Regions from separate parts of the Paraburkholderia phenazinium genome, predicted to be linked through region 2. Evidence: predicted binding sites of a transcription regulator. Region 2 holds the regulator's gene; each other region holds the start of a gene.
The links. Region 2 encodes HrcA, which represses chaperone genes, less so after heat shock. Its sites were predicted from a motif close to TTAGCACTCNNNNNNNNNGAGTGCTAA; they were not measured.
Positions count from the first base shown of each region.

Region 1: a site for HrcA is predicted at 1,938-1,964, ahead of BUS06_RS30415 (co-chaperone GroES). Genes of this name have one in related genera too.
Region 3: a site for HrcA is predicted at 3,194-3,220, ahead of groES (co-chaperone GroES). Genes of this name have one in related genera too.

Region 1 covers NZ_FSRM01000002.1:2,343,677-2,348,897, forward strand. Annotated here, with positions in the region: gene groL (chaperonin GroEL) at 1-1,609, opposite strand, end outside; gene BUS06_RS30415 (co-chaperone GroES) at 1,624-1,914, opposite strand; gene soxC (sulfite dehydrogenase) at 2,197-3,498, shown strand; gene BUS06_RS30425 (c-type cytochrome) at 3,491-4,030, shown strand; gene BUS06_RS30430 (hypothetical protein) at 4,179-4,427, shown strand; gene BUS06_RS30435 (SDR family NAD(P)-dependent oxidoreductase) at 4,459-5,214, shown strand.
Region 2 covers NZ_FSRM01000001.1:4,448,742-4,453,962, forward strand. Annotated here, with positions in the region: gene dnaK (molecular chaperone DnaK) at 1-101, opposite strand, end outside; gene BUS06_RS19935 (thioredoxin family protein) at 317-742, opposite strand; gene grpE (nucleotide exchange factor GrpE) at 799-1,377, opposite strand; gene BUS06_RS19945 (RNA-binding S4 domain-containing protein) at 1,850-2,257, opposite strand; gene hemH (ferrochelatase) at 2,339-3,409, opposite strand; gene hrcA (heat-inducible transcriptional repressor HrcA) at 3,622-4,641, opposite strand; gene BUS06_RS19960 (NAD kinase) at 4,950-5,221, shown strand, end outside.
Region 3 covers NZ_FSRM01000001.1:4,287,523-4,292,743, reverse strand. Annotated here, with positions in the region: gene BUS06_RS19245 (glycosyltransferase family 2 protein) at 39-977, shown strand; gene BUS06_RS19240 (GtrA family protein) at 974-1,360, shown strand; gene BUS06_RS19235 (hypothetical protein) at 1,475-3,061, shown strand; gene groES (co-chaperone GroES) at 3,293-3,583, shown strand; gene groL (chaperonin GroEL) at 3,636-5,221, shown strand, end outside.

The sequences.
Region 1 (5,221 bases), on a different contig from region 2:
GCCCACCCGCCGGCGACTGCGGCGGCGCGTCCTTCGGTGCTTCAGACACGGTCGCATCGGTGGTGAGCAACAGGCCCGCAACCGATGCCGCGTTCTGCAATGCCGTGCGCGTGACCTTGGTCGGATCGAGCACACCCGATTCCACCAGATCGCCGTACTCGCCGGTTTGCGCGTTGTAGCCGAAGTTGCCGCTGCCTTGCGCGACCTTCGCCACTACCACGCTCGCTTCCTCGCCCGCGTTGGCCACGATCTGGCGTAGCGGTTCTTCAAGCGCGCGCAGCACGATCTTCACGCCGGCGTCCTGATCGGGATTGCTGCCTTTCAGATCCTTGATTGCGTTCCTGACGCGGATCAGCGCGACACCGCCGCCCGGCACAATGCCTTCTTCCACGGCCGCACGAGTCGCGTGCAACGCATCGTCCACGCGGTCCTTCTTCTCTTTGACTTCGATCTCGGTTGCGCCGCCTACCTTGATCACCGCCACGCCGCCTGCGAGCTTGGCGACGCGCTCTTGCAGCTTTTCGCGGTCGTAGTCGGAGGTGGCTTCTTCGATCTGCACGCGGATCTGCTTGACACGCGCTTCGATGTTCTTCGCGTCGCCGCCGCCGTCGATGACCGTGGTGTTCTCCTTGCCCACCTCGATGCGCTTGGCCTGGCCCAGTTCCGCCAGCGTCGCCTTTTCGAGCGTGAGACCGGTCTCCTCGGCAATCACCTGACCACCGGTCAGGATAGCGATATCTTCGAGCAAGGCCTTACGGCGATCGCCGAAGCCCGGCGCCTTGACCGCCACTGTCTTCAGAATGCCGCGGATGTTGTTAACTACCAGTGTTGCAAGTGCTTCGCCTTCGACGTCCTCAGCGATGATCAGCAGCGGACGGCCTGCCTTGGCAACCTGCTCGAGCACCGGCAGCAGATCGCGGATGTTCGAGATCTTCTTGTCGTGCAGCAGAATGAACGGGCTGTCGAGAACGGCGACCTGCTTGTCCGGATTGTTGATGAAATACGGTGACAGGTAGCCACGATCGAACTGCAGTCCTTCGACCACGTCCAGTTCGTCGGCGAGCGATTTGCCGTCTTCGACGGTGATCACGCCTTCCTTGCCGACACGGTCGATGGCTTCGGCAATACGCTGACCGATCGATTCTTCACCATTCGCCGAGATCGTTGCAACCTGAGCGATTTCCTTGCTCGTGGTAGTTGGCTTGCTGATCTTCTTCAGCTCTTCGATTGCCGCGGTCACGGCCTTGTCGATACCACGCTTCAGATCCAGCGGATTGAGGCCTGCCGCGACGTATTTCTGGCCTTCGCGGACAATCGCTTGCGCCAGCACCGTGGCGGTGGTGGTGCCGTCGCCGGCGGCGTCGCTGGTACGCGAGGCGACCTCCTTCACCAGTTGCGCGCCGATATTCTGCAACTTGTCGGCCAGCTCGATTTCCTTGGCCACGGACACACCGTCCTTGGTCACAACCGGCGAACCGAAACTACGTTCGAGCACGACGTTGCGGCCTTTCGGGCCGAGCGTGACTTTCACTGCATTGGCGAGAATGTTGACGCCTTCGACCAGTTTCGAACGCGCGCTATCGCTAAAGACGATTTCTTTGGCTGCCATCTTGTGATGCTCCCTTATTGGTGGACTACGGCGACGATGTCTTCTTCGCGCAGCACGAGCAGATCCGTGCCGTCGACCTTGACCTGTTGGCCCGCGTATTTACCGAACAGCACGCGCTCGCCGACTTTCAGGTCCGGCTCGATACGCTTGCCGTCGTTATCGCGCTTGCCGGGGCCGACGGCGAGCACTTCGCCTTGATCGGGTTTTTCCGCGGCGCTCTCGGGAATGACGATGCCCGAAGCGGTTTTCGTTTCCTGATCGAGGCGTTTGACGATCACGCGGTCATGCAAAGGACGTAGGCTCATTTAGACATTCCTGCTGTGGAGATTTGGCACTCTTCGCTGGCGAGTGCTGACCGTGATCGAGTATAAGAATCGCCAACGGGGCGCTCCAATAACGAATCCTCAAATCCTTATCGGCGCATTTCTGTTTAGTTTATTTGCGAGCCTGGTAAGCCTGGTAAGCCTGGCAAGCCGAGGGCAAGGGGCGTTCCACACATTGGGTTCGATCGATATCACGATTGCTCGTTTTGTCGGCGCCGCTTCAGTTGCTACAGTGGCCAGTTGGCCCATGACGCACTGACACCGATGAAAAAGGTTCGCGACACTTCACCCCATGCAGCCGATAGGCCCACTTCGCGCGGCCGTCGCCGTTTGCTGGGCGGACTCGCCGCGAGCGGTCTGGTGGCCGCACAACGTGCCGGCGCGGCCGCGAACCCGCTGCTAAAGCCACTTGATATCGCACCATGGAGCCGCACGCCGGGCGCGCCGATACTCGAGCATCCCTATGGCGTGCCCTCAGCGCACGAAGCCGATGTGGTGCGTCGTAGCGCGAAGGCGTGGCCGTTGCCCGGGGCCGCTTCGTCGATGACGCCGCTAGCGGACCTGTTCGGCACGATCACGCCGAACGGCCTCGTCTACGAACGGCATCACAACGGTGTGCCGGATATCGATCCCGATCAGCACAGCCTCGTGATTCATGGTCTTGTACGCGAGCCGAAACTGTTCACGATGGACGACCTGGTTCGCCTGCCGTCCGAATCGCGGATCCATTTCATCGAATGTTCCGGCAATACCGGTGGCGAATGGAATGGACCGAGCGGTCAACCGGTACAACTGACACACGGTTTGCTGTCGTGCTGCGAATGGACGGGTGTGCGGCTTTCGACCCTGCTGGAAGAGGTGGGGGGCCTGTCGACGTCGAAAGATGGGCAAGGTGGACGCGGCGGCTGGGTGCTGGCGGAGGGCGCGGATGCCGCGGCAATGACGCGCAGCTTGCCGCTCGATCGCATCCTCGAGCGCGCCATGGTGGTCTATGCGCAGAACGGCGAGCGTTTGCGCCCGGAAAACGGTTATCCGCTGCGCCTGATCGTGCCGGGCTTCGAAGGCAATACGAACGTCAAATGGCTGCGCCGCCTGAAGTTCGTCGATGCGCCGCTGCAGACGCGCGAGGAAACCTCGCGATACACGAGCCTGATGGCGAATGGAACCGCGCGGCAGTTCGCATTCGAAATGGATGCGAAGTCCGTGATCACGCGGCCTTCGCCGGGGCATCGTCTGAGCACGCAAGGCTACTACCCGATCAGTGGCCTCGCCTGGTCGGGGCGCGGCGCGATTCGCAAGGTCGAGGTATCGACGGATGCGGGCGCTACGTGGCAACTCGCGCGCCTCGACGGAACCCCGGGCGATCGCGCGCTGACGCGCTTCCAACTGGACTGGTTGTGGCAAGGTGCGCCTGCAGTGATCCTGTCGCGCGCCACGGATTCGACCGGCTATGTGCAGCCTACGCGGGAAGCGCTAGTGGCGGCACGCGGGTTGAACTCGCAGTATCACTACAACGCGATTCAGCAGTGGCGTGTCGACGCGAGTGGCGAGGTGCGAAATGCTTAATGTCTTGAGACGTACGCTTGCGCCTACAGCTTTTGTCGTTGCGAGTTTGCTCGCGTCGAGCGCACACGCGGGCTACGGCGTCGGCACACCGTTATCGGACCAGGACCTCGCGGCGTGGAATATTGACATCGCGCCCGACGGCCGTGGCTTGCCCGCAGGCAGCGGCGACGTCGCCACGGGTGCGCGCGTGTTTGCGGCCCAATGTGCCGCATGCCATGGCGCGCAGGGCCAAGGGCTGCTCGGAGATGCGTTGGTGGGTGGTCGCGGTACGCTGGCGAGTGCGAAGCCGAAGCGCACGGTCGGTAGCTACTGGCCCTATGCGACCACGCTGTTCGACTATATTCGTCGTGCAATGCCCTTTACCGCGCCCGAGTCGCTTTCAGCCGATGACGTCTATGCCGTTTGCGCATTCCTGCTCAACCAGAACGGCATCGTGCCACCGGATACCCGTCTGGACGCACGGTCTTTGCCCGCTGTGAAAATGCCGAACCGCGACGGCTTCGTAGCCGATCCCCGACCGGGACGACTCTGAGCGGTGCCGAGGCGAAGCAGGCCGTTTCCCCTTATTGCCAATGCGGTTTTTGCTACGTTCTCCGAAAACCAATCCACAAAAACTTGTTTGCACTTGCTTGAGCGGGTCACTAGATTTGACTGGATGGTATTCAATCGACGGAGGTCGTATGGCCACGCATTCAGCGACGCTTTTCTGGGGCGGACTTCGCCATCCCGTGCGAAGCCTGCAAAAGCAATTGTCAAAACGCGTACCCGTGAATCTGGATCAATCCCCTGACGAGAGATCGGCGGCAGCCCGCAGCGGCCAATCGTCCGAGCGGTTGGAACGCATTGCCGCCTACGCGCGCAGCGGCTATTTTCATATGGAATACACTGCCGGCATGTTTGTCGTGCCGCTCGACATCCCGCCGGGATGATGCTCACGAACAGAACGCAAAGGAGGGCGCAATGACCGACGCTGTCGGGCAAGGCGATGCGCACAAGCGTGTCGCGTGGATTGCCGGTGTGGGAGCGAGCGCTGGACTCGGTGCGGCGCTTGCGCGCCGTTTTGCTCGCGAGGGCTTTAGCGTTGCCGTGACGGGCCGTTCGCGTGAGCGGCTCGATGCCCTCGTCGATGAAATTCGCGGTACGGGTGGTCATGCTCTGGCATTCCCCGGCGACGTCACAAGCGAGAGTGACCTGATCGCAATTGCAAGGCAACTTGCTGAGACAGGCACGCTCGAAGCGGCAATTTTCAATGCCGCTGGCGGGATACGTGTGCCGACGCTCGAATTGACTGGCGAGCAGTTTGAAGCGGCGTGGCGCGTCACGACGCTCGGCGGCTTCCTGTTCGCCCGGGCGGCGCTGCCTGCGCTGCTGGCCGCGGGCCGAGGTTCGCTGCTGTTCACGGGTGCGACCGCTTCGTTGCGCGGCCGTCCGCCATTTGCCGCATTTGCCTCTGCCAAGGCCGCTTTGCGCTCACTCGCGCAGAGTCTCGCGCGCGAGTTCGGGCCAAAGAATATTCATGTTGCGCACGTGGTGATCGATGGAGGCATCGACGGCGAGCGGTTGCGTACGTCGGCACCGCAGCGGGTTGCCGAAAGCGGTGCGGATGGTCTGCTCAATCCCGACGATATCGCCGAGGCCTATTGGCATCTCCATCAGCAGCGGCGCAGCGCATGGTCGCAGGAAATCGATCTGCGGCCGTTCAGCGAATCGTTTTAAGGGGAAG
Region 2 (5,221 bases):
CGCGCGCCTTCCGAGTTTTCGATCACCTTGACCGAATTGCCTTCCATGATCGCCACGCACGAGTTGGTCGTGCCGAGGTCGATGCCGATGATTTTGCCCATTTTTACTAATCTCCTGACTTTGATCGCTGCGGTAGGTTGCCTTGTGCCCATCTGGCGGCAAGGCAACCCGCCTTCAATTCAAACCTGCACTCAACATAAGTGCGTCTGCATCGTTTTCAAGACCTTGAATGCAATGCGGTCTTTAATTTTTTTCAATCGCCTGCGGCTTCGGGATTGGCGTTGCCGGGGATTTGCCCGACTTGTTGCCACCCCGGCTAACCGCCAGTACCGGCCACGCCATCCATCGCCTTTGAAACGGCCTTTGCGGCAGCCTTCCCCCGGGCGGCTGCCACCGCCGCCTCGAACTGCCCGAGGCCGTGCCAGCCAGTCGCCCGGCCAAGCCGCTTGCCACGATGAAAGAAGAACCACGTCGGCACGCCATGCAGCATGAAACGGCGGCCCAGCTCACGGTGCTCGTAGACGTTGCTGTGAAACCATCTAAGCCCGAGCGCGCGAATCGCGTCGGGCTGCGCCAGCATCGCCTTCTTCGCTATTTCGCAGTTGAAGCAGTCGAGTCCCCAGAAGAACACCACCGCCACCTCATCGCGAACCGCTTCGAGCGCGGCGTCGAACGACTCTGCGCTCAATTCCTGCATCTCGAACACGGCAAAAGCCGTGGAATCGACGGGAAGGTTGGCCATGATAGCGGGGATGCCTGCCCGGGAGCGCCTGAGCGATGCCTGAGGTCTACTTCGGCTTACTTCGGCTGGGCGACGGTAACGAGCGCCGGGCGCAGCACGCGGTCGGCGATCACGTAACCCTTTTGCAGCACGGAGACGATGGTGTTGGGCTCCTGCTCGGCCGGCACCATCGAAATAGCCTGGTGACGATGCGGGTCGAACTTCTCGCCTGCCGGAGGATTGATCGCCACGACGCGGCCTTTCTCAAGCGCACCGCTCAACTGGCGCAGCGTCAGCTCGACACCCTCACGAACCTTCTGCAGGTCGTCGGACGAGTGGGCGACGGCGGCCTCGAGGCTGTCGACTACAGGCAGCAGATGCTCGGCAAAGCTCTCGATCGCGAACTTGTGAGCCTTGGTGACATCTTCCTGCGCACGCCGGCGCACATTTTCGGTCTCGGCCTTGGCACGCAGAAAGCTCTCCTGCAACTCGGCGATTTTGGTCTGCGCTTCGGCCAACGCGGCTTCGGCGCCGGCCGGCGCAGCTTCAGCCGGGTTGACTTCCGGCTGAGCTGCGTTGGCCTCGGCAGCCTGGCGCGCGGCTTCTTCGGCGGGCGTGGGATTCTGGCTCGTCGGATTCTCTTGCGTGTTTTCCATGTCGCTGAAAGTCGTAAAAAAGTTAAAGCCAAGGGCGGCCGCGTGGTGCTCTGAAAGGCCCGCTTGAGCGTTGCAGAAACGCCACACAAACCACCGCTCATCGCCTACTGAGTTTGGGTCTCAAAGCACGATTTCAAGCGGTCAAAAGGAACTTTTCGCACCGCAACAGTGCGGCAGAAATGCCTCGTTACAACCATTAATCAGATAGAGATTGAGCGGCCTCGTGGACTGACCTAAACTTCAGCTGTCCACCCGGGAAGGCACGTTTACCCTAACCTGGTATATACCACTTCACTTAACTCATCGCGCGTTCGTCCAGCATCATTTCGGGGGAGTACCGTGAAACTGACCTTCGCAATATCCGTGGTCGCCTTGGTGCTCGTAGCGGGAACCACGACCATCTGCATGTCCGGGGCCGTCAACGACAGCACGACCGAATATGGCGGCGTGCACGCGACGATGGAACAACTGTTCAATCCCCACCTGAAAGTTTGTCGATAGTGCGCCGGTCGCGCTTGGTCGGACGCCCGTGCAAAGCGGCGGCCGGCTCGCGATACGTTTTACGCCGCTCCTGCTCCACCTGCCGCTTCACCTTGCTTTCCTCGGTTTCCGCATAAAGCGTCTGCGCCACACTCGCCGGGCCGCGCACGTCGCACACACCCAGTACTTCCACCTGCCATACGATGCGTTCGATCTCGATTTCGACGAGATCGCCGACCCGCACCTCCTTGGCCGGCTTGACTGCAGCACCGCCAATCCTTACGTGAGCTTTGTCAACGGCATCCGCTGCCAGCGAGCGTGTCTTGAAGAAACGCGCTGCCCATAACCACTTGTCGATGCGCAGGCGCGCGCCGGGTTCGGTCGAAATCCTGTAGTTCATCAGCTAGTCTGGCGCCCTATGTACGAAGCGGCGTCGCAAGTTGCGCATCAAGCGCGTTGAAAACGATTCCGTCAACCAGTCTCACGCCGGCACCGTACCTTGCGCGGAGGCCACCTGCACCGGCCAGCCCTGCAGGTTCTGGGCGACGATCTCCCCCAGCGCCGCAATCCACGCCTGCGAGGCGTTCAGGCAAGGAATGCGGTAAAACTCCTTGCCGCCCGCATGGACGAACTCGTCGCGGACTTCCATGCCGATTTCCTCAATAGTTTCCAGGCAATCGGCAGTAAAGCCCGGACAAAACACATCCGCGCGGCGCACCCCCGCCGCGCCCAGCTCCTTGAGCGTCGGCGCGGTATAGGGCTGCAACCACTCAGCCTTGCCGAAACGCGACTGGAACGTGACGCGGCACTCCACCGTTGTCAGCCCGAGCGCCTGCATCAACAGTGCCCCCGTTTGCTGGCACTGGTCGTGATACGGGTCACCGAGATCGAGCGTACGTTTGGGAACGCCATGGAAGCTCAGCACCAGCTTGTCGCCGGCCGCGAAATCCGGGCGTCCATGGGCATGCCAGTACTGGTGTACCTGCGCCGCCAGCGCCGCGATATACGCCGGATGATCGGCATATTGGCGGATGGTGCGGATTTCCAGCTGGTTGCGCATGCGTTTGAGCGCCGAGAATGCAGCGTCGAATGCCGTAGCCGTAGTCGACGACGAGTATTGCGGATACATCGGCACCAGCAGGACGCGCTCGGCACCCGCCAGCTTGAGCTGATTCAGCATGTCCGGGATGCCTGGCATGCCGTAGCGCATGGCGTAGTCGACGATCGCCGTGTAGCCGTTCAACTGCAGCAGATGCCGCAGACCTTCCACCTGCTTCTCCGTGAACACGCGTAACGGCGAGCCTTCCGGTGTCCATACCGCAGCATATTTCTTGGCCGACGAGCGCCCGCGAACCGGCAGGATCAGGAGCCGCAAGATCACCTGCCAGAGGACCGCGGGAATCTCCACGACACGTGGGTCGGACAGAAACTGCGCGAGGTAGCGCCGCACGGCCCGTGGCGTCGGTGCGTCGGGCGTGCCCAGATTGATCAGCAAAACCGCAACACGATGAGATGTGGCGGGTTGCGATGGCCGCTCGAGATCGAAACGCATAGGCAACAGGGCTAGCCGCGTACAGCGGGAAATCGGTTCAGGTGAGAGTCATTATAGCGGGGCGGTCCGCAGCCGATACCTGGCCATTCGGCCGATTGGCAAGCCGCGCGCCGCATCGCATCATTTGCAGCATGCAATTCGGGCTCCTGCCCGACGGAGATGCGGGCAATGGCAAGGCAATGAAACGTGCCGCGGTACCGGGGCGCAGACGCTTATTGTTGGCTGAGCGTCAGCGAGAGCAGGCGCGCGGTGATGTCGACAATCGGAATCACACGGTTGTAGGCCATGCGCGTCGGCCCGATCACGCCGAGCGTACCGACGATCTTGCCGTTCACTTCATACGGCGCGGTCACGACGCTCATTTCCTCGATCGGCACGAGATTCGACTCGCCGCCAATGAAGATTTGCACGCCCTGGGCGTGACTCGATACGTCGAGCAACTGAAGGAGGCTGGTCTTTTGGTCGAATACATCAAACAGCTTGCGCAGCCGCGCCATGTCCGAAGACAGGTCGGCCACTTCGAGCAGATTGCGCTCGCCGGAGATCAGCACGGTCTCGCCGGCGTCAGCTTCATCTGTGCTGGCCTTGACGGCGGCGTGCATCAGCGTGGTCATGTCGCCGCGCAGCTCGTCGATCTCTTCGCGCAGGCGCCGGCGCACTTCGTCGAAGGAAAGGCCGGCAAAGTGCGCATTGATGTAATTGGACGCTTCCACCAGTTGCGACGGCGAAAAATCGCGTTGCGTCGCCATGATGCGGTTCTGTACGTCGCCTTCGGGCGTGACGATGATGAGCAGGATGCGCTTGTCGGACAGGCGCATGAACTCGATCTGCTTGAAGACGTGACTGCGCCTCGGGGTCAGCACCACGCCGGCAAACTGCGACAGGCTGGACAGCACGCTCGCCGCCGCTGCAACGATCTTCTGCGGCTCGCCCGCCTGCAGCGTGGTCTTGACGGTACGGGTGACCGCTTCCTCGTCCGCCGCGGACTCGACTGTGAGCATCGTGTCGACAAACAGACGATAGCCGCGCGGCGTTGGAATGCGGCCCGCCGAGGTGTGCGGGCTGATGACAAGCCCCGCCTCTTCCAGATCGGACATCACGTTGCGGATCGTCGCCGGGCTCAGCTCCAGACCGGAGTAGCGGGACAACGTGCGCGAGCCGACCGGTTGACCTTCAGCGATATATCGCTCGATCAACGTTTTGAGGAGGGTTTGTGCGCGGGGATCTAGCATGACGGAAAAGTTTAGCTTAATGACGCGACGACCGCGAGCGCTAACAATAACAGCGTTCACGCCTTCGTTGGCGAGGCATGGGCTGCATGTGCCGGTTTGCCCGCACAACCCCTGGCGCGAACCCGCACCTGCGGGTTCGACGCAACGCATACCATCCCGCTGTCACGAGGAGTTCATCATTCTGCCGATAATCCTGCGCAGGCCGGCCGGCACGGGCCTGCAGCCCGACAGGCGCGCCCGCGTGGCGCCGGCCACCCATGTGGCCGCGGACGGTTCTTTTCAGCCCTCACCTATGGTGTAATGCCGGCATGCAAGTTACCAGTCAGTTCAAGACCGTCGCGCTCGTCGGGCGCAACAACACGCCAGGCATTGGCGAGCCGCTGACCGCGCTCGCCGCGTGCATCGCCAGGCGCGGCTTCGACGTGGTGTTCGAAGCGGACACCGCTGCGGAGATCGGCATTACCGACTACCCCGCCCTGCGCCCCGCGGAAATCGGCGCCCGCGCCGACGTGGCCGTGGTGCTGGGCGGCGACGGCACGATGCTCGGCATCGGCCGCCAGCTTGCGCCGTACCGCACGCC
Region 3 (5,221 bases), 160 kb from region 2:
CCGTCGCCTGATCGACCCTTTATCTCAGCCCAAATCGAATGACCGCATCGTCCACCTGTCGAATCGCAGTTTTGATCCCCTGCCTTAACGAAGCCTTGACGGTTCCGAACGTGATACGCGACTTCAGGGAAGCGTTGCCGGGCGCTCAGGTGTTCGTCTTCGACAACAACTCCACGGATGGAACCATTGAAGCCGCGCAAGCGGCGGGCGCAACCGTTCGAAAGGTCACGCTGCGAGGCAAGGGCAACGTTATCCGGCGCATGTTTGCGGATGTAGAGGCGGACGTTTATGTGCTGGTCGACGGTGACGATACGTACGATGCCAATGCGGCGCCAGGGATGGTCGCAGCGCTTCTCGATGAAGGCCTGGACATGGTTGTGGGAACGCGTATCAGTGAAGAACAGTCTGCGTACCGGTTCGGTCATCGGTTCGGCAATGTTGCGCTGACCCGATGCGTCTCTTCGGTCTTCGGGAGTACGTTTACGGACATGCTTTCGGGTTTTCGCGTTTTCTCGCGGCGCTATGTCAAGTCTTTCCCGGCTCATGCGTCTGGATTTGAAACGGAAACCGAACTTACCGTGCATGCATTGGAACTCAGGATGCCCGTGTCGGAAGTCGCTACCGTCTACAGGTCGCGCCCGGAAGGTTCGGCCAGCAAGCTGAATACTTACCGCGACGGCTTCCGTATCCTGGTCACCATCGTCAAGCTTCTGAAGTCCGAAAAACCTTTCGCGTTTTTTTCCTCGGGTTCTCTATTGTGCGCGATCGCTTCAGTCTTGCTGGCGATACCGCTCCTGCAGACATTCCTGCAGACGGGACTCGTACCGCGCCTTCCGACTGCCTTGCTGTGTGTGGCGCTCATGCTGTTCGGCGGCATCCTGCTGGTTTGTGGCATCGTACTCGACACCGTTACTCACGGACGGGCTGAAACCAAGCGCCTGGCTTATCTGGCCACTCCAGGACCAAAACACTCGTGATCGGCAGTCAATTCATCCGGTTCGCCATCGCGGGCGTGATCGGTTTCGTTGTCGATGCCGGAGTTCTGTACCTCGCGCTTGCCTGCGGCCTGGGCCTGTTCGCAGGACGGGGCGTTTCGTTCATGGCGGCGGTCTGGGTGACGTGGCGCATCAACAGGCGGCATGCCTTCCGCGAGCGTGCGCAAAGATCGGCGTGGGTCGAATGGTGGCGCTATCTTTTGTCCATGCTCGGCGGCGCCAGCGTGAACTATGCAGCCTACTCGACCGTTGTGCTTACCATCCACGGTGGACGACTGATCCCTCTGATTGCCGTGGCTTGCGGTTCGGTCGCGGGGTTATTTGTTAACTTCTTTGCCGCGAAGCTGTGGGCCTTCAAAAGGTAATCTGATACCTCATTGGCATAAAACGAGATGAATACAAATGTCACCGCGCGCCAGAGCTGGCCTTTTCTGCCGCGTATGAACAGCGCTCGATCCCTATTGATCGCATGCTGGATTGTGCCGTTGATATTCGGCATCTATTCGCTGACACAGGGTGCGGATTCGAACTGGGACATCCGCAATTATCACCTGTATAACGCGTTCGCATTACTGCATGGAAAGATGTCCATCGATCTGGCGCCAGCCGGAATGCAGAGTTATTTCAACCCGTTATTGGATGTCCCGTACTACCTGATGGCGATGCACCTCCCCGCGATGGTGGTGGGATTCATTATGGGTGTTGTGCACGGCCTCAACTTTGTGCTGCTGCTTGGAATATGTCACCAGGCGCTTGCCAATCTGCCGGAGCAGGAGCGGAACAGGACGTCGTTCTGGCTGGCGCTCGCGGGCTGCCTTACCGCAAACTTCATGTCGGCCATAGGCAATTCGATGGGCGACAACACGACATCGCTCTTTAGCTTGGGCGCACTGCTGATCGTGATGACAGTCTGGTCCCGCCTTACCGGGGCGAGTGCGCGTGTCGTTTTAATCATTGCAGTCGCGGGCGTGATTTCCGGTATGGGGGCGGGGCTGAAGCTCACAAACGTCGTGTATTCGGTCGCGGTATGTGCAGGACTGCTGTGTGTCCCGACAACTGCGATTGCACGGCTGCGACTTTCGTTCGTCTTCGGGGTTGGCGTACTTCTGGGTTTGGCTGCGACGGGCGGCTACTGGTTTGCAAATCTATGGCACCTGTATGGCAACCCTCTTTATCCGCAGTTCAGTTCCGTCTTCCCGAGCGCATTGACGGCGAAGGTAGGGGCCGTCGACACCAGATGGTTCCCAAGCAGCATCTGGGAAGCAGTGGCTTTTCCGTTCGTCTTCTCAATTAATCCCTACCGGGTTGGACAGGCGAGACTGCATCAAGGAATCTGGGCCGTTGCGTACGTCATTTTCTGGTGGTGGATGATCGCGGCTTTTGTGCGAGCTCGCAAAGGCGTTTCGATGACGAGGCTGCCGTCTACCGCCCGCCCGGTGGTCGCCTATGTCGTAATCGGGTATCTCGTATGGCTGAAGGTGTTCAGTATCCAGCGATATCTGGTGCCCATCGAGCTCTGCCTTCCTCTCTTTATTTATTTGCTGCTCACACAGTTGCTTGCGTATCGGGTTGCGCGGAACCTGGCGACGGTATTGTTGGTGGTCTGCTCCATCGTCGTGCTCGTCGGAGGCGCGCATTCGTGGGGACATGATCTGTGGGCCAAGAAAATGTTCGATGTGGACGTGCCGCCACTGCCCGACCCGGAGAAAACGACCGTGCTGCTTACTGCCGGCGATCCGCCGCTCGCCTGGCTGGTGCCGATGTTCCCCAATACGGTTGCATTCGCTTCGATCAGGTCGGCGTTCCCGCAGACGCGGCCGGCGTATGACAACAAGGTTCACGATATCGCCAGGACGCGAGGTGGTCCTGTGTACGCGCTAATACCTGGTTACTGGACTGATGGTCGCGAGGACACAGCGAAGAACTCAGCGGAACTCACTGACTCGGGTAGAGCGTTAGCCGACTACGGATTCTTGCTTGACGCCGGATCATGCAGGATTTTTCACGGGCATATCGGACAAGGTACGTATCCGTATCAGTGGTGCAGCGTCGCCAGCACGCGATGACGAGGTTGGCGGTGCTTCGCTCATGTTGCATAGGGTTTACCCGCTAATTATGCGAGGGGCCGAGCGGATCCCACCCCCGCAAAAAATTCCCACCCCCATCCTTCTTGAATTTGTCACCACCCGTCCATATAATTAGCACTCGCTGCACGAGAGTGCTAACAACATCGCCGGCTGGCCCAGCCAGCCGGGTTTTCTCAGCGTTCTTCAGTCTCAATCAAGAGAGGAGTATGTATGAACCTTCGTCCTTTGCATGATCGCGTGATCGTCAAACGTCTGGATCAAGAAACCAAGACCGCGTCGGGCATCGTGATCCCCGAAGCCGCAGCAGAAAAGCCGGATCAAGGCGAAATTCTGGCAGTCGGCCCGGGCAAGCGTGACGACAAGGGCGCACAAATCGCGCTCGACGTGAAGGTTGGTGACCGCGTCCTGTTCGGCAAGTACGCAGGCCAGACCGTTAAGGTCGACGGCAGCGAACTGCTCGTGATGCGCGAAGAAGACATCATGGCCGTGGTGCAGAAGTAAGCGCAAAGCGCTACTTACCCGGTTATATCTCAAGAATTCAAGGAGTTAGAAGATGGCAGCTAAAGACGTCGTATTCGGTGATTCCGCCCGTGCCAAGATGGTTGAAGGCGTGAACATCCTCGCGAACGCTGTGAAGGTCACGCTGGGTCCGAAGGGCCGCAACGTTGTCCTGGAACGCAGCTTCGGCGGCCCGACGGTCACCAAGGACGGTGTGTCGGTCGCGAAAGAGATCGAACTGAAAGACAAGCTCCAGAACATGGGCGCGCAAATGGTCAAGGAAGTGGCTTCCAAGACCAGCGACAACGCAGGTGATGGCACCACGACCGCAACGGTCCTGGCCCAGTCCATCGTTCGCGAAGGCATGAAGTACGTCGCATCGGGCATGAACCCGATGGACCTGAAGCGCGGTATCGACAAGGCTGTGACTGCAGCTATCGAAGAACTGCGCAAGATCAGCAAGCCGTGCACGACCAACAAGGAAATCGCTCAGGTTGGCGCGATTTCGGCAAACAGCGACTCGTCGATCGGCGACCGTATCGCTGAAGCAATGGACAAGGTCGGCAAGGAAGGCGTCATCACGGTTGAAGACGGCAAGTCGCTTCAAGACGAGCTGGACGTGGTTGAAGGCATGCAGTTCGACCGCGGCTACCTGTCGCCGTACTTCATCAACAATCCGGACAAGCAAGTTGCTGTGCTCGACAACCCGTTCGTGCTGCTGCACGACAAGAAGGTGTCGAACATTCGTGACCTCCTCCCGGTTCTGGAACAAGTCGCCAAGGCTGGCCGTCCGCTGCTGATCATCGCAGAAGACGTCGAAGGCGAAGCACTGGCAACGCTGGTTGTGAACAACATCCGCGGCATTCTGAAGACTGTTGCTGTCAAGGCTCCGGGCTTCGGCGATCGTCGTAAGGCCATGCTGGAAGACATCGCGATCCTGACCGGCGGTCAAGTTATCGCTGAAGAAACCGGCCTGACGCTCGAAAAGGCAACGCTGGCTGAACTGGGTCAAGCGAAGCGTATCGAAGTGGGCAAGGAAAACACCACGATCATCGACGGCGCTGGCGAAGGTGCCAACATCGAAGCGCGCGTGAAGCAAGTTCGCACGCAAATCGAAGAAGCAACGTCGGACTACGACCGTGAAAAGCTGCAAGAGCGCGTGGCCAAGCTGGCCGGCGGTGTTGCAGTGATCAAGGTCGGCGCTGCGACCGAAGTCGAAATGAAGGAAAAGAAGGCACGTGTCGAAGACGCACTGCACGCAACGCGCGCAGCTGTGGAAGAAGGCATTGTGGCCGGCGGCGGTGTTGCACTGATCCGCGCTCGTACGGCAATCGCCGGTCTGAAGGGCGCTAACGCCGATCAAGACGCAGGCATCAAGATTGTTCTGCGCGCAATGGAAGAACCGCTGCGCCAGATCGTCACGAACGGCGGCGAAGAAGCCAGCGTCGTGGTGGCAGCAGTTGCAGCAGGCACGGGCAACTACGGCTACAACGCAGCAACCGGCGAGTACGTCGACCTGGTCGACGCTGGTGTTGTGGACCCGACGAAGGTCACGCGCACGGCACTGCAAAACGCAGCATCGGTGGCAGGTCTCCTGCTGACGACTGACGCAGCTGTTTGCGAACTGCCGAAGGAAGATGC